Luteolibacter yonseiensis: one gene and its partner. The protein of the gene in region 2 interacts with the protein of the main gene of each other region in a pairwise test. Links are inferred from orthologs where the notes say so. Each region holds a gene or a part of one and is shown on either strand. Other genes may lie near its edges.

Region 1 (5,570 bases), on a different replicon or contig from region 2:
ATCAAGGACGGTGCGGGGCACCAGGGATGCCGTCCTGTCAGGACTCCATATGCTTCGTCGTCCATTCCCGGGGCGTTGCCCCGGGCTCTCTCATCGCGCACCGTTGGCGCTGGTGAATTGGCACCCTGATGCGGAATTCCACGTCCGCTCACACCCGCAGGAACCACCGCTGCCTGTAGAAGAAATAAAGCACCAGCCACTCCAGCACGAGCACGCCGCAAAGCAGCAGCAGCGGGGCGGCATCCCCGGCGGGCCCCACCACCCGGCCGAAGAGGAAGGCGGACATGTCCGGGAACGAGACGAGCTTGGAGCCGAGGTAGATGGTCAGCGAATTCATGCCGATGACCCGCAGCGCGAAGCTCCACGACTGGCAGCGCGCCACATCGATGATGCCGAAGAACAGCGCGAACAACAGCGTGGCGATGCCGATGGCGAGGAGGTTGAAGGACGCGGTCCACAGCGACTTGATCGGCGGATAACCGGCCGCCCAACAGGCCCAGCCGAGCAGCACGGCGGCGGCTCCGGTGGCCGCCAGGGTGCCGACGGTTTTCCATGAATACGCATCGGGCCGTTTCATGAACGTGCCCACGAGGGAACCCGCCATGGTGATGGCGGCGGCGAAGATGGCGCTGGGGATGCCCTCGGGGTCGAAGCTGCCGCCGTGCAGGCGGCCGGGGAGGAACAGGCGGTCGAACCAGGTGTTGATCGCGCCGGTCTCGGTGAGCACGCCCGCGCCGTGGCCGGGCACCGGGACGAGAAGCTGGAGGACGGCGGTGGCCGCGAGCCAGCCGACGAGGATGGCCACGCGCTTGCGGGTGTCCCGCACGACGAGCTGCAGCGAGGCGGCGATGGCCCATGCGATGCCGATCTGCCCGAGCACGCTGGCGAAGCGCGGTCCCACGGGCTTGTCGGAGAACACCCCGTTGTAAACCATGCCCAGCAGGATGAGCAGCGCGCAGCGGGTCAGGATTTTCCGCCACATGTCCCACCGCGAGTCACCACGGTCCAGCCGGGAGTCCATGGAAAGCGGGATGGACACGCCGGAGAGGAACATGAAGAGCGGGAAAATCAGGTCATACGCGTGCAGCCCCGCCCACGGCACGTGTTCGAACTGCTCGGCGAGTTTTTCCAGAAATGCCGTCGGGCACCAGTGGGCGAGCTCGCGGATCACGTCCTCCAGCCCCATGATGCAAAGCATGTCCATGCCTCGCAGGGCATCCAGCGAGAGCATGCGGCGGGGCGTGGGGAGGAGCTTGTCCGTCATTTGTCAGGGGCGGACAGGGCTTTGACTTCCTCAGGCTTGCAGAACTCGTCGAGATTGGTCCGCTTCGCCGTCCACGCGATGCCGCGCAGCAGGATGGCCCGGTAGTTCGGCCGCTCGAAGGTGCCGATGAGGTGGCCGGGAATGCTGACGAAGGCGCGGTAGTTGTCCTTTTCGTAAGTCCAGATCTGCGCCTGGACCTTGGGCGTGCCGTCGCGGGTGTCGCTCTCGGCCAGCACGCGGACATCGGGGGACATGTCGAGATCGTAGTAGATCTCGTCGTCCATCTTGAAGTCCGCCGCGCCGAGGGTGATGGGGTGGGGGCCGCCGGGCTTGTCCTTCTCGGAATAATGAAGCTCCATCGGCCCCTCGCGCCACTTGGTCTTGCCCTGCACCCATGCGCCGCCGATGACGGACTTCCACCAGGCGGGGTCGTTGCCGACCACCGCGGTGTGGATCACGACGATGCCGCCGCCGCGCTTGGTGAATTTCGCGAGGTTCTCCTTCTGCTCCGGTGTGGCGTTCGCGCCGTCCTGCGCGTACATGACGAGCACGTCGGTCTTGGAAAGCTGCATGGCGTTCGGCCAGTCCTTCGCGCCGTCCGCCTTCATGCCGCGTTCGGTGAGGAGCTTGGTCCACTCGTTGAGGAAACGTTCGTGTTCGTGCGCGTTCGGGCCGTGGGTTTTCACCCCGCCACGGATGAAGACGCGGAGCGGCGCGGCATGGGCGGCGAGCGGGATGGCGGCGAACAGGGCGAAGAGAACGAGGCGTTTCATGGGTTTTACGCGGGCAGTCTGTCGTGCCGGAGGGTACCTAGGCGAGCGGGAATTTTTCACCGGTGTGAGGTTTTCAGCCACAATGAGATGACGGCAGGAAAAGGCGGGGAATGACGGCCAAGGCGGAGCCCCCCTTGGACTGCGCGCAGCTTGCTGCCGCTTTCCGTAGCCAGCTTGCTGGCACGGCGAAGCACCGGCGGACTGCCTTTGACGCGCCCCCCGCCCGCTGGCGCAAAGGGGATGGCGCACCATGAAAAATACAAGCCGCCACCCCGGCCAGCAAGCTGGCGAATGAAAGCGGCAGCAAGCTGCGCGCAGTCCAAGGGCTTCGCCTGGGATCACGATCCCATACTTCCATCTCCGTGCCTTTTTTACCACAGGCGCCGGATCTGGCTCGTCTGCGGGCGGCGGTGGCGTAGTTTCCGGGGATGAAGATCTCCGGCATGCTTTCAGCGATGGGTTTGTTTTTGTCGGCCTCCTTGATGGCGGCGGATGACGGCTTTGTCTCCATCTTCGACGGAACCCTCAAGGACTGGGAGGGCGATCCGGTTTACTGGAAAGCCGAGAACGGCACGCTCGTCGGCGAGGTGAGGCCGGAGACATTGCTCAAGCAGAACTCCTTCATCATCTGGCGCGGCGGCGAGGTGGCGGACTTCGAGCTCAAGCTGGAATACCGCGTTTCCGCCGAGGGAAACAGCGGCATCAACTACCGCAGCAGCGAGGTGCCCGGCGCGAAGTGGGCGATGCGGGGATACCAGGACGACATCGACGGGAAAGACCAGTGGAGCGGCCAGAATTACGAGGAGCGCGGCAGGCAGTTCCTCGCCTATCGCGGCCAGAGCGTGATCCTGAAAACCGGCGCGCCGCCGGAGATCGGTCGCGAGCTGGGGGACCGCGCGGAGCTGCAGAAAAAGGTGCTCAAGGAGGAGTGGAACCAGGTCCACATCATCGCCAAGGGAAACCTGCTGCAACATTTCACCAACGGAGTCCTGATGTCCGAGGTGCGGGATGAGGATCCGGAAAACCGGAAACCAAACGGACTGCTCGGCGTGCAGGTCCACGTCGGACCGCCGATGAAAATCGAGTTCCGGAAGATCCTGCTGAAGCGGTTGTAGGGACGGCCTGCATAGGTCCTATAGCACTTATAGGACCTATGTGGTGAATCTCCGGTTCAGTTCCCCAGCGCCTTGTCCACTTTCTCACCGGCTTTCTCGACCGGGCCCTTGGGGTCCACGGCGTCTTTGACGTTTTCGACCGCCTTGTCGATGCTTTCGCCCGCTCTTTCGCCAGGTCCTTTTTCCCGGCAGGAAACGGTGGCGAGCAGTGGGGCAAGGCAGAGTGAGAGCAGCAATGTTGATTTCATGGTCAGGATCAGGTTGTTTGGTTATGCTGATGGATTTCCACCAGCTAACGGACAGATCGCACGTCTCTTGGGAATTGCTACTGATCGTTTGAGGAAAATTGTTACGTCAATTTCATCAGCCGCTCGCCCGCCGCCTGGAGCGTGGCGGTGTTTTTCGCGAAGTGGAAGCGGATCAGGTGGTTCACCGGCTCGCGGAAGAAGCTGGATCCCGCGACTCCCGCCACGCCGATCTCCTTGATGAACCACTCGGAGGCCGCCGTGTCGCTGGCGAAGCCGAGCGAGGAAATGTCCAGCATGACGTAGTAGGCCCCCTGCGGCTCGGTGAAGGGCAGGCCGGTCTTGCGGAGGATGTCGAGGAACATATCCCGCTTCTCGGTGTAGAGCGCGGTGAGTCCGGTATAGTAGCTGTCCGGCAGTTCCAGCCCGGCGATGGCGGCTTCCTGCAGCGGGGCGGCGGCCCCCACGGTGAGGAAGTCATGCACCTTGCGGGCCTGCGCGATGACCTTCGGCGCGGCCTGCACGTAGCCGAGCCGCCAGCCGGTGATGGAGTAGGTTTTCGAAAGGGAGTTGCAGGTGATGGTGCGGTCGAACGCGCCCGGCAGCGCGGCGAAGTAAACGTGCTCGTGCGGCGCGAAAATGATGTGCTCATACGGTTCGTCCGTGATGACGAAGGCGTCGTGCTCCTCGGCGAGGCGGAGGATCTCCATCAGCTCGTCACGCGTGAAGACCTTGCCGGTGGGGTTGGACGGATTGCAGACGACGATGGCTTTCGGCTTCTGCTCGAAGGCCTTCGCGAGCTCCTCGGAATCGAACCCGAAGCCGGGCGGACGCAGCGGCACGTAGATGGGCTCCGCGCCGGACAGGATGGCGTCGGCGGCGTAGTTTTCGTAAAACGGCGAGAAGATGATCACCTTGTCGCCCGGATTGCAGGCGGTCATCATCGCGACCATCATCGCCTCGGTGCTGCCACAGGTGACGACGAGGTTCTCATCCGGATGGATGGGCAGGCCGGTGAAGCGCTGGATCTTGCGGGCGAGCGCCTCGCGGAAGCGCGGGGCGCCCCAGGTGACGGCGTATTGATGATGGGGGCCGCGCGCGGCGCGTTCCATCGCGGCGAGCAGTTCCTCCGGCGGATCGAAATCCGGGAACCCTTGGGAAAGGTTGATGGCCCCATGCTGGTTGGCGAGGCGGGTGGTGCCACGGATGACGGATTCGGTGAAAACGGAAAGTCGGCTCGCGGTATCGGGCATGGGAGGGTCGGAGGTCGATGTGGGAAGCCGCGATGGAAGCGCCCATCGCGGCTCGCACACACACTAGATGACCGGCCGGACCCAGGTCAATGACGGCGGTATTCGCGACCGCCGCGGTAATATCCGCCGCCACGGTAGTAGCCCCCGCCACCATAGTATCCACCGTGATGGTGGTGATGGTGATGGTCGTTGTCATTCCCCGCCGCGTAGCCGATGAGGCCGGCGGCGGCGACACCCGCCACGGCCAGCGCGGGATCCACGGATTGCACCGGGCGGCCGGCTGCATCATAGGAGGTCATGCAGCTCACGCTGGAACCGATGGTCACAAGAGCCAGTGAATACACGGCCAGGCGCAGGCAGCGGAATTTGCTTTTCATACGGTGAATGACGTTCAGGACCGGGGAATATTCAACCGGATTTTCGGAATTCACGGGAGAGCGGCGCGCGGAAGACGGATACATGGGTTCCGCCGGAGGTTCACCGCCAAGACACCAAGGGCGCCAAGAAGAGGAAGAGGGTGATGCCGGTTTCCGAAAATAAAGTGACGATTTGAGCAGGCGAAGCTTTCGGACTGCGCGCAGCTTGCTGCCGCTTTCCGTAGTCAGCTTGCTGACACGGCGGAGCACCGGCGGACTGTCTTCGGCGTGCCCTCCCGCTGGCTGACGCAAGGGGGATGACGCACCATGAGAAATACGGGCCGCCACCCCGGCCAGCGAGCTGGCAGATGAAAGCGGCAGCGAGCTGCACGCAGTCCACGGAATCCTCCGGCACTCACACCCGCCGGATCTTGCCGCTGGCGGTGAGGGGCAGGTTGGAGACGAACTTCACGTGCACGGGGACCTTGTAGATCGAGAGGGATTTGCGGCACCACTCGATGAGCTGGCGCGGTTTGAGGACCTCGCCGTTTTCCAGAATGACCT
Region 2 (8,073 bases):
CATGTTCGCGTGGCCTTCCCCGCAGAGCTGGCCGCAGACGACGAAGGTCTCCAGCGCCTTCACCGGCGTGAACCACATCGGGATCTCCTTGCCCGGGATGGCGTCCTGCTGGATGCGCATCGGGACGATGGAATAGTTGTGGATCACGTCCTTGCTGCCGATCTGGAGCACGGTGGGGTGGTTCACGGGAAGCTTGAGGATCGGGCTGGTGAAATCATCCAGCGCGTTCGGGTCGGTGTAGTCGATTCCCAGGTCGTTCGTGCCGGAGATCAGAGCGGGGTCCACGCGGCCGAACTTGCCGTCCAGGCCGGGGTAGTGATAGGTCCAGCCGAACTGCCAGCCCACGACGCGCACGCGTACCGGCTGGAGGTCCTGCACCTTCTTCCAGTTGTCCACCCGGTCCGCCCACAGCGGGAACGCGAATCCGAGGAGCAGCACCGCCTCCACGATGATCACACCCACCTCGAGGTGGCTGGAAAGGTGGCTGCGCACCCCTTCATACGACGCCTTCGGGTGGTTCTTGTGCCAGAACCGGAAGATGCAGTAGAGGAAGAAGATCGTCCAGCCGATGAACAAGGCGAACATGAACCAATGCACGACATCGATCATGTGATCCACCTGGCTGCCGTGGCTGGAGAAATTTTCGGGAATGCCGAGGAACTTGGAAGGACTCATTTTATGGAAATTCTAAAATCTGGAATGCGGAAAATGGAAGGACGGGACCGGAGCCGGGATCAACGCGCGGCCGGCACGGCGGGAGCCGCCGGCGCCACATAATCATCGGACAACGCGGGATCGAAATGCTCGCGCTCGCGCCGGGCGATGCGGAACATGAAGAATCCGATGCCGCCGAGCATCAGGAGGACCACGACGAGCAGGAAGAAAATCGACCATCCGGCGGCGTCGCCACCACCTTCCACCATGCTGACACGGCAGGTGGAACAAGCGAGGAATAGGGAATTGGCGGTCATGATGGGTGGATGCGTTGGATCAGGAACTCCGTCGGGAAAACCCGGGTCAGATATGATGGTTGACGATCTTGCGGTAGAAACAAACCCCGTACGCCGGCATCACCAGCGCGCCGAGGACGCCCACGATCCCCAGTGTCGTCACGATTCCGGACTTCTCCGGAGCCAGCAGGAAGGACCACAGCGCGAGGAACGTGCAGAGCAGGGTGCTGACGGTCACGAAGACAATGTGGAATCCTTTGAGCGACATGGTATCGGGTGGTGGTGGTTAGCGGTGGGTGGGGGACAGCAGGATCAAGGGTGTCTTGGACTCCTTGCCGTAGAAAAGCGGGTCGTTGATCGGGTCGAAGATCGCGAGCGCCGAAAGGAACGCCAGGCTGCACACCATGCACAATCCCGAGCCGAAAAGCCAGTAAACCGCTTTTTTCTCGTGGTTCAAGTGCATGAAGATGAACGCGACGAACATCGCCTTCGTGGTGGCGATCATCAGACCGATGATGGCGTCCCACTTGTCGAAGCCGTGCTGGCCGAAGTCGAGGAACTCGAACCACGCCACCGCCACCGTCAGACAGGTGCCGCCGAACAACACCGCGCCGATGAGCATGTAGAGGCGCAGGGACTTTTTGATTGCTTCAGGATTGTCAGCCATTTGCTTGGGAAATTGGAAATTGGGAAAAAGGTATCACCTCGGGGGTTTACATCAAATACAGGATCGGGAAGACGAAGATCCAGACAAGGTCCACGAAGTGCCAGAACAGGCCGCCGACTTCGACGCGGTTCGCAAGCCACTCGGGATTGGAGTCATACATCTTCTTGCCGAAGAGCAGGTAGTAGGCGAGCACCAGCGCGCCGCCGATGACGTGGAGGCCGTGCAGGCCGGTCATCGTGAAATAGATGGCGTAGTAGGTGTTCCAGGCCGGGGTGAACTTCGCGGCGAAGCCGATCTGCTCGCGCGGCACCGAGAAGTGCGGGAAGGTTTCCTTGCCGTGGCCCTCGGCCGCGTGGCCTTCCGCAGCGTGGCCGTGGTCTCCGGCCTCCTCGGCATGCGGATTGCGCGCCTCGTAGTTCGGTCCCATGAACTCTTCCTTGATCTTGGCGGCGCTGCTCAAAGAGATGCCGTGCTTCTCCTCGCCCATCTTGGCGAGATCCTTCCAGCCGAGGCGGTAGAGTTCCTTGTGGGTCGGCACGCGCTTGGGATTGCCGTTCTTATCGACACCATACTCCTTCAGAAGACGCTCCTTGAGCTCCTTCATCTTGCCCAGGTGCCACTCCCACGCCTCTTTCGCGAACGGGCTGTTCTTGATGAGCCATGAGTTCTCGATGGCCACTTCCGGGTCGATGCCCTTCTGCTCGGCCTTCATCACGAGGTGTTGGAAATCGATCGCGTCCACGTAGTGGAAGACCATCGGGCTGGCGAGCAGCTCGCCGCTCACCACGGTGTCGTCACGCAGGGTCGAGGTGCCGTCGGCTTCCTTGATGTCGCGCGGCTTGAAATCAAGCTTGGTCGGAGGATTCACGTCGAACGCAACGCTCGGGATCTCGCCCAGCAGCTTCGGCGCGAGGGCCGTCATGTCGATGTTCACGTCGGCGGCGAACTGCCAGTCGCTCTTGCCTTTGTTCTTCGCCTTGGCGTCCTTCCACTCGCTGCGGAGCGCTTCCGTGCGGTAGTGGCCGTTGTGGCTGCGGGCCGCGAGGTGGGCCTTCTTGATTTTTTCCAGCAGGGCGACCGAGAGCGTCTCGCCCGCCTTCGCGATCACTTCGGCCGGCTCGCCTTCCTTCGTGATCGCCGCCACGTCCGCGGAAAGGACGATCTGCGCGTTGTGGTGCTTGGCCTCGGTGAGGAATTCCTCGACCCATGGCTTGTAGAAACGGACGGTGTTGAAGGTGAGCTTCGAGGCCTTCACATAGATCATGTTCTCCTCGATCTTGTCACCGTTGTGGTCGAGCACTTCCTTGCCGCTGTCGTCCTTCTCGTAACCGAGGTGGCCTTCAAGCACGGTGTAGTCCTTCAGGCGCAGCGCCTGGTGATGGAACTTCACGTTGTACTCGATGCCCTTGAGGACCATGAACACGAGCGCGCAGAGCACCGTGATGGTCATGTAGACCTGGAACATGCGCCAGTTGCGCAGCTTGAGCTGGGCCCATGCGAAGACCACCGTGACGGACGAGAAAATCAGCACGAACGTGTTGATCAGACCGGGCAGCACGGGCAGCGTGCGCTCGGGCCACGGATAGTCCGCACCCAGGCGGAGGAAAACGTAGGCCGAGAAGAAACCGCCGAAGAGCATGACTTCGGAAGCAAGGAACAACCAGATGGCGATCTTCGAATTGAAGAGACCTGTGTCCTTTCGGGGTGTGACGACGTAGGGAATTTCCATTTGAGAAAAAAGTGATGGGCCGCGGGTTCTCGGGTGGGATTAGTGTTTCGAGTCCGACTTGTCGGCGTGGTCCGTGTGTTTCGGCTCGATCCATTGCGGGAGGAAATCCTCGTCGCAGTCAGGACGGCTGTATTCGTAAGGTCCGCGGTAGGTGACCGGGTCCTTGAGGAAGTTTCCGTGGCCCGGAGGCGTCGGTGTCGCCCACTCGAGGGTGGTGGCGTCCCACGGGTTGTCGCTGGTGACCTTCTTGCCATACTTCCACGAGGTGAAGAGGTTGATGATGAAGAAGATCTGGAAGAACGCCATGGTCCAGGCACCCATCGACATGATGATGTTCAGGTCGATTTTCTCCACCACGGTGTTGCCGAAGACGTTCACGCTGTCCGCCGCCTTCGCGAGGTAGGCGTCGCCACCGTTGTACCAGCGGCGGTGGAATCCGGCCATGCCCTGCACGAGCATCGGGAAGAAGATGATGTTCATGCAGATCAGGCTCGGCCAGAAGTGCAGGTGGTTGAGCGTCTTGCTCATGAAGCGTCCGGTGATCTTCGGATACCAGTGGAGCACCCCGGCGAAGAAGCCGAAGAGGATGCCCGGCGCCACCACGTAGTGGAAGTGGCCGATCACGTAGTAGGTGTCGTGCAGGTGGAGGTCCGCCAGGTTGAATGCCAGGGGAAGACCGGTCAGACCACCGATGCCGAACATCGGGATGAACGCGCAGGCCCAGATCATCGGCGGGGTGAAACGGATGGAACCGCCCCACAGCGAGATGAGCATCGCGGTGATGATGACCACGGAAGGAACCGAGATCAGGACCGTGGTGGTTTGGAAGAAGGTGGAGACCGCCGCGCCCATGCCCGTCATGTACATGTGGTGGGCCCAGACGACGAAGGAGAGGAAACCGAGGACCATCACGGAATACACCATCGACTTGTAGCCCCAGAGCGGCTTGCGGGTGTTCGCGGGGATGATCTCGCTGACGCAGGCGAAGGCGGGAAGGAGAAGGACGTAAACCTCGGGGTGGCCCAGGAACCAGAACAAGTGCTGGAACAACAGCGGCGAACCACCGCCGGAGAGATCCGCCAGACCCTCGCTCTTCGTGAAGAGGCCGGATGGCATGAAGAAGGAGGAGTGGCCCACGCGGTCCATGAGCTGCATGATGCCGGCGGCTTCAAGCGGAGGGAACGCGAGCAGGAGGAGGAAACCGGTCACGAGCATCGCCCAGACGAAGAACGGCATGCGCATCCACGTCATGCCGCGGACCCGCAGGTTGATGATGGTGGTGATGAAGTTCACCGAACCGAGAAGCGAGGAGGTGATCAGCAGCACCAGGCCGACGAGCCACTGCGTCTGGCCCGCGAGCCATTGGTTGACCACCTGGCCGTCCGCGAATCCCGCGAGCGGAGAGTAGTTCGTCCAGCCGGACTTGGCCGCGCCGGACTCGAGGAAGAACGAGGCGCACATCACCAGACCGCCCGCGAGGTAGATCCAGTAGCTGGCCATGTTCAGGCGCGGGAACGCCATGTCGATCGCGCCGATCTGCAGCGGCGTCACGTAGTTGCCGAAGGCGCCGAAGCCCAGCGGCACGATTCCGAGGAAAACCATGATCGTCCCGTGCATCGCACCGAACATGTTGTAGGTCTCACCCGTCACCTTGCCGTCCTGCAGCCAGCGGGCCTTCCAGCCGTCGGTGAAGACCCAGCTCATCCACTCCGGCAGCGGCTGGTGCGGATACGCGATGCTCCAGCGCATCACCATCATCAGGTAGAATCCGAACGCGAGGAAACACATCGCGGTGATCCCGTACTGGATGCCGATCATCTTGTGGTCCGTCGAGAAGACGTACTTCGACCAGAAGCCCTGCTCGTGGTGATGGTGATCGTCGTGATGATCCCCGTGGTGGGCGTCGTGCCCGGCGTGTGAAGTGGCGGCGTGAGAGCTCATAATTCCGTCTGGCGGCGTTGGTGGATCAGGAAAATCCGGATCGGGGAAAAGTTAAAAATGATTGAAGGTGGGAAATTGTTTCGGCTCAGGGAGCTGCGGCGGTGGCGGGTGCGAGCGTGATCGGATCGACCATCGTCTTCGGATCGAGCACGTCGCCCGGCAGGGCCTTGATGTGGTCGGCGTCGAGCTCCACACCGTTGACGGACTTGCCGGCGTTCTTGCGCTTGGCGGAAATCTCGAGCGCGGCCTTCGCCATTTCGATGGTCACGACGTCGCCCTTGGCGTTGCCGAAGTTGTTGCGGACGTAGGTCATGATGCCCGCGAGGTCTTCCGGAGTCATGCCGATGCCCTGAGGGGGCATCACGCCGTAGGTTTTTCCGTCCTCCAGCGGTCCCTCCAGACCGTTGAGGATGATCATCGAGAAGCGTTCCGTCTCGCCGAGCACCCACTTCGAGCCGACCAGCGACGGGAAGGTGGAGCCGTTGCCCTTCGCATCGGAGCCGTGGCAGCCGTTGCACTTCGCGGAATAGATCTTCGCCCCCTTCGCCATGTAGGCGGCAAGCGCCTCCTTCGGCACGGCACCCGCGTCCTCCGCGCCACCGGCGGGAGTGCGGACGTAGTCGCGGCGGAAGGTCGAATCATAGGAGAACAAGCGGCCGCCCGAGCCGAGGATCCCGCCGGCGACCAGCAGGACCACACCGCAGGCGACGAAGGCCCAGAGCGAGATCGGCGCGATGCCGTTGTCAGCGATCCGCTTTTCACGGGCGCACGCCGCAGCCTCGCGGACCACGCGACCGTGGGTCTCGGCCACGTTGATCGAGTCGTCGAGATCCGGTTTGGAGTTGTTAGATGACATGGTTTGGAAAAAAATGGGGTCGGAAATTACTTCTTGGCGGCCTTGCCCTTGTCAGGTGCGAAGTTCAGCACCGTCGGCACGGCCTGGTCTTTCTTGAGCGAGAGCAGGTAGGAAACCAGCGCCTTCACCTCCGGGCCCGGCACGATCTCCGTGTCGTCGGTGCCGCCGTATGGCAGCGCGTCCGCGTTGCGCTCGCCCTTGACCGGCTGCTCGTGGAAAAGGAAGGAGAACGACGGGCAGGTGGACTGGTAGTTCTCGGGGATGTGGCGCGGATTGTAGAGGTAGGAATAGAGCCACTGCGTCGCGCTACCGTCCTTGGCGTAGATGGACTCCACGCGGCGGCCGAGGTTCGAGAGGTCCGGACCCATCCGGGAAACACCGATCTGGGCGAACTTCTCGCCGAAGAAATCATACGCGTTCGTCTCGCGGCGGGTGTCGCCACGGTCCGGATCCGCCTTGAGGCCGCCCCAGTCCGGGCGATACAGGTCGTTTCCGGCATACGTCGGGCGCACCACCTGCGTGTGGCAGAGGTAGCAGCCGTTCTCCGCATACACCTGGGCGCCATCCGCCACACGGCCCGTGCGTTTCGGGAAGAAGATGCCCGTCGCGCCGTCCGTCGCCTCATTCAGCTCGATCGGCGCCAGATTGCGCATCTTGATGAATGGCACGACGACGATCGCAAGCCAGGCGACGCCAAAGCTGGCCGAAAGTCCGAGAATAAAAGTGCGGAAGCTCATTAGGAAAAATTCTGAAATTTGAAATTTGAATTCCTGGTTAGTGGGCGGCGCTGGCGGTGCCGGGGCCGGCGTTGTCGATGTCGCCTTCCTCACCGTGGGGACTCACGGCGTGGCCGTGGTCCGCCGCGAGGAGCGTCGGGTGCGAGCTGCGGCGGCCGAGGCGCAGCCACATCAGCGTGAGGTGCAGGAAGAAGAAGATGTTCGAGATCAGGATGAAGATCCAGGCGATCGTCGTCGCCACCGCATACGGATAGGCGCGCGTCGCGGCGGATTGGAACGGAACCTGCCAATCCTCCTGGCCGATGCCCTGCTGAAGACCGCCGAAGAGCGCGATCAGCGCGATCGTCACGATGCCGTAGGTCGAGAACAGGAAGTGGATGGAGATCAGGCGGCGGGACAACCACTCGCGGCGCGTCACGCGGGGGACGATGAAATACACCGCGCCGAACATCACGAAGGTGAAGAATCCATACAACGCGAGGATTTCAAAGCCGTAGCCGGAGAGCGAGAACTGGGTGAGCGGCAGAGTCGAGTCCGGCAGGTTCAGCACCACGGCGGCGAAGGCGAGCACCAGCAGGCCGGTGAGACCGGCGGTGGTGAAGCGCAGCGAGGGGCTGGCGGACATCGTTTCCGGGTTGCCCAGCATCGTGCGCAGCAGGTTCAGCGCGGCGGCGAGGGCCGGCACGAAGAGCAGCGCGGTGGCGGCGGCTCCCACGTAGGGAAGGAAATAAGGGATCGGCGCGCCGGTCAGCTTCTGCATCCCCGCCCATGGAGCGATGATCGCGAGCGACCAGAAACCGAGCTTCGCCAGCGAGTAGCTGTGGACCGCGCGGCCCGTCACCTTCGGAGCGAGGTAGTAGGCGGCGCCGAGCGCGACCGGTGTGAAGAAGAGGAAGATCAGCGCGGACTTGTACCAGGCGTTGATGCCCGCACCCATCACCGGGTGGCCCGGCAGGCAGTGGAGAAGCGTGTTCACCGTGAGGAACACCCATGGGAACCAGACGATCGCGGCGAGGATATACCACTGGGAAATGTAGACGTGGCCCTCGGGACGCACGCGGAACTGGATGAACGACCAGATCACGATCGCGAAATACGTCACCAGCATCACCGGCCAGGTGAAGGCGGGGAACTCCATCCACGGCATGCCCGTGCCGTTGCCGGAAAGGATGCCGATCAGACCGGCGCTGACC

The links. The genes of interacting proteins can lie anywhere in the genome.
Region 1: the proteins of JIN84_RS06280 (region 2) and JIN84_RS09535 interact in binary tests that used the Escherichia coli proteins (3 or more experiments, as listed by UniProt). The link is inferred for Luteolibacter yonseiensis from one-to-one orthologs.

What each region holds. Positions count from the first base shown.
Region 1 is NZ_JAENIK010000010.1:62,168-67,737, reverse strand. Bases 2,577-5,570 are described here. They hold JIN84_RS09535 (pyridoxal phosphate-dependent aminotransferase), read right to left. Parts: upstream 4,651-5,570; coding sequence 3,502-4,650; downstream 2,577-3,501. Other genes in these bases: JIN84_RS09525 (class I adenylate-forming enzyme family protein), read right to left, coding at 5,422-5,570; JIN84_RS09530 (hypothetical protein), read right to left, coding at 4,737-5,027; JIN84_RS09540 (hypothetical protein), read right to left, coding at 3,209-3,400; JIN84_RS09545 (3-keto-disaccharide hydrolase), read left to right, coding at 2,577-3,152. Also shown: JIN84_RS09555 (acyltransferase family protein), read right to left, coding at 149-1,264; JIN84_RS09550 (ThuA domain-containing protein), read right to left, coding at 1,261-2,037; more of JIN84_RS09545, read left to right, coding at 2,466-2,576. UniProt on the Escherichia coli protein: Shows aminotransferase activity with methionine and histidine as substrates, and to a lesser extent also with phenylalanine.
Region 2 is NZ_JAENIK010000006.1:18,170-26,242, forward strand. Bases 2,837-5,758 are described here. They hold JIN84_RS06280 (cytochrome c oxidase subunit I), read right to left. Parts: upstream 5,288-5,758; coding sequence 3,386-5,287; downstream 2,837-3,385. Other genes in these bases: JIN84_RS06275 (cytochrome c oxidase subunit 3), read right to left, coding at 2,837-3,346; JIN84_RS06285 (c-type cytochrome), read right to left, coding at 5,373-5,758. Outside these bases: JIN84_RS06255 (cytochrome c oxidase subunit II), read right to left, coding at 1-675; JIN84_RS06260 (hypothetical protein), read right to left, coding at 735-971; JIN84_RS06265 (hypothetical protein), read right to left, coding at 1,018-1,218; JIN84_RS06270 (cytochrome C oxidase subunit IV family protein), read right to left, coding at 1,237-1,617; more of JIN84_RS06275, read right to left, coding at 1,664-2,836; more of JIN84_RS06285, read right to left, coding at 5,759-6,143; JIN84_RS06290 (cbb3-type cytochrome c oxidase subunit II), read right to left, coding at 6,170-6,880; JIN84_RS06295 (cbb3-type cytochrome c oxidase subunit I), read right to left, coding at 6,918-8,073. UniProt on the Escherichia coli protein: Cytochrome bo(3) ubiquinol oxidase is the terminal enzyme in the aerobic respiratory chain of E.coli that predominates when cells are grown at high aeration.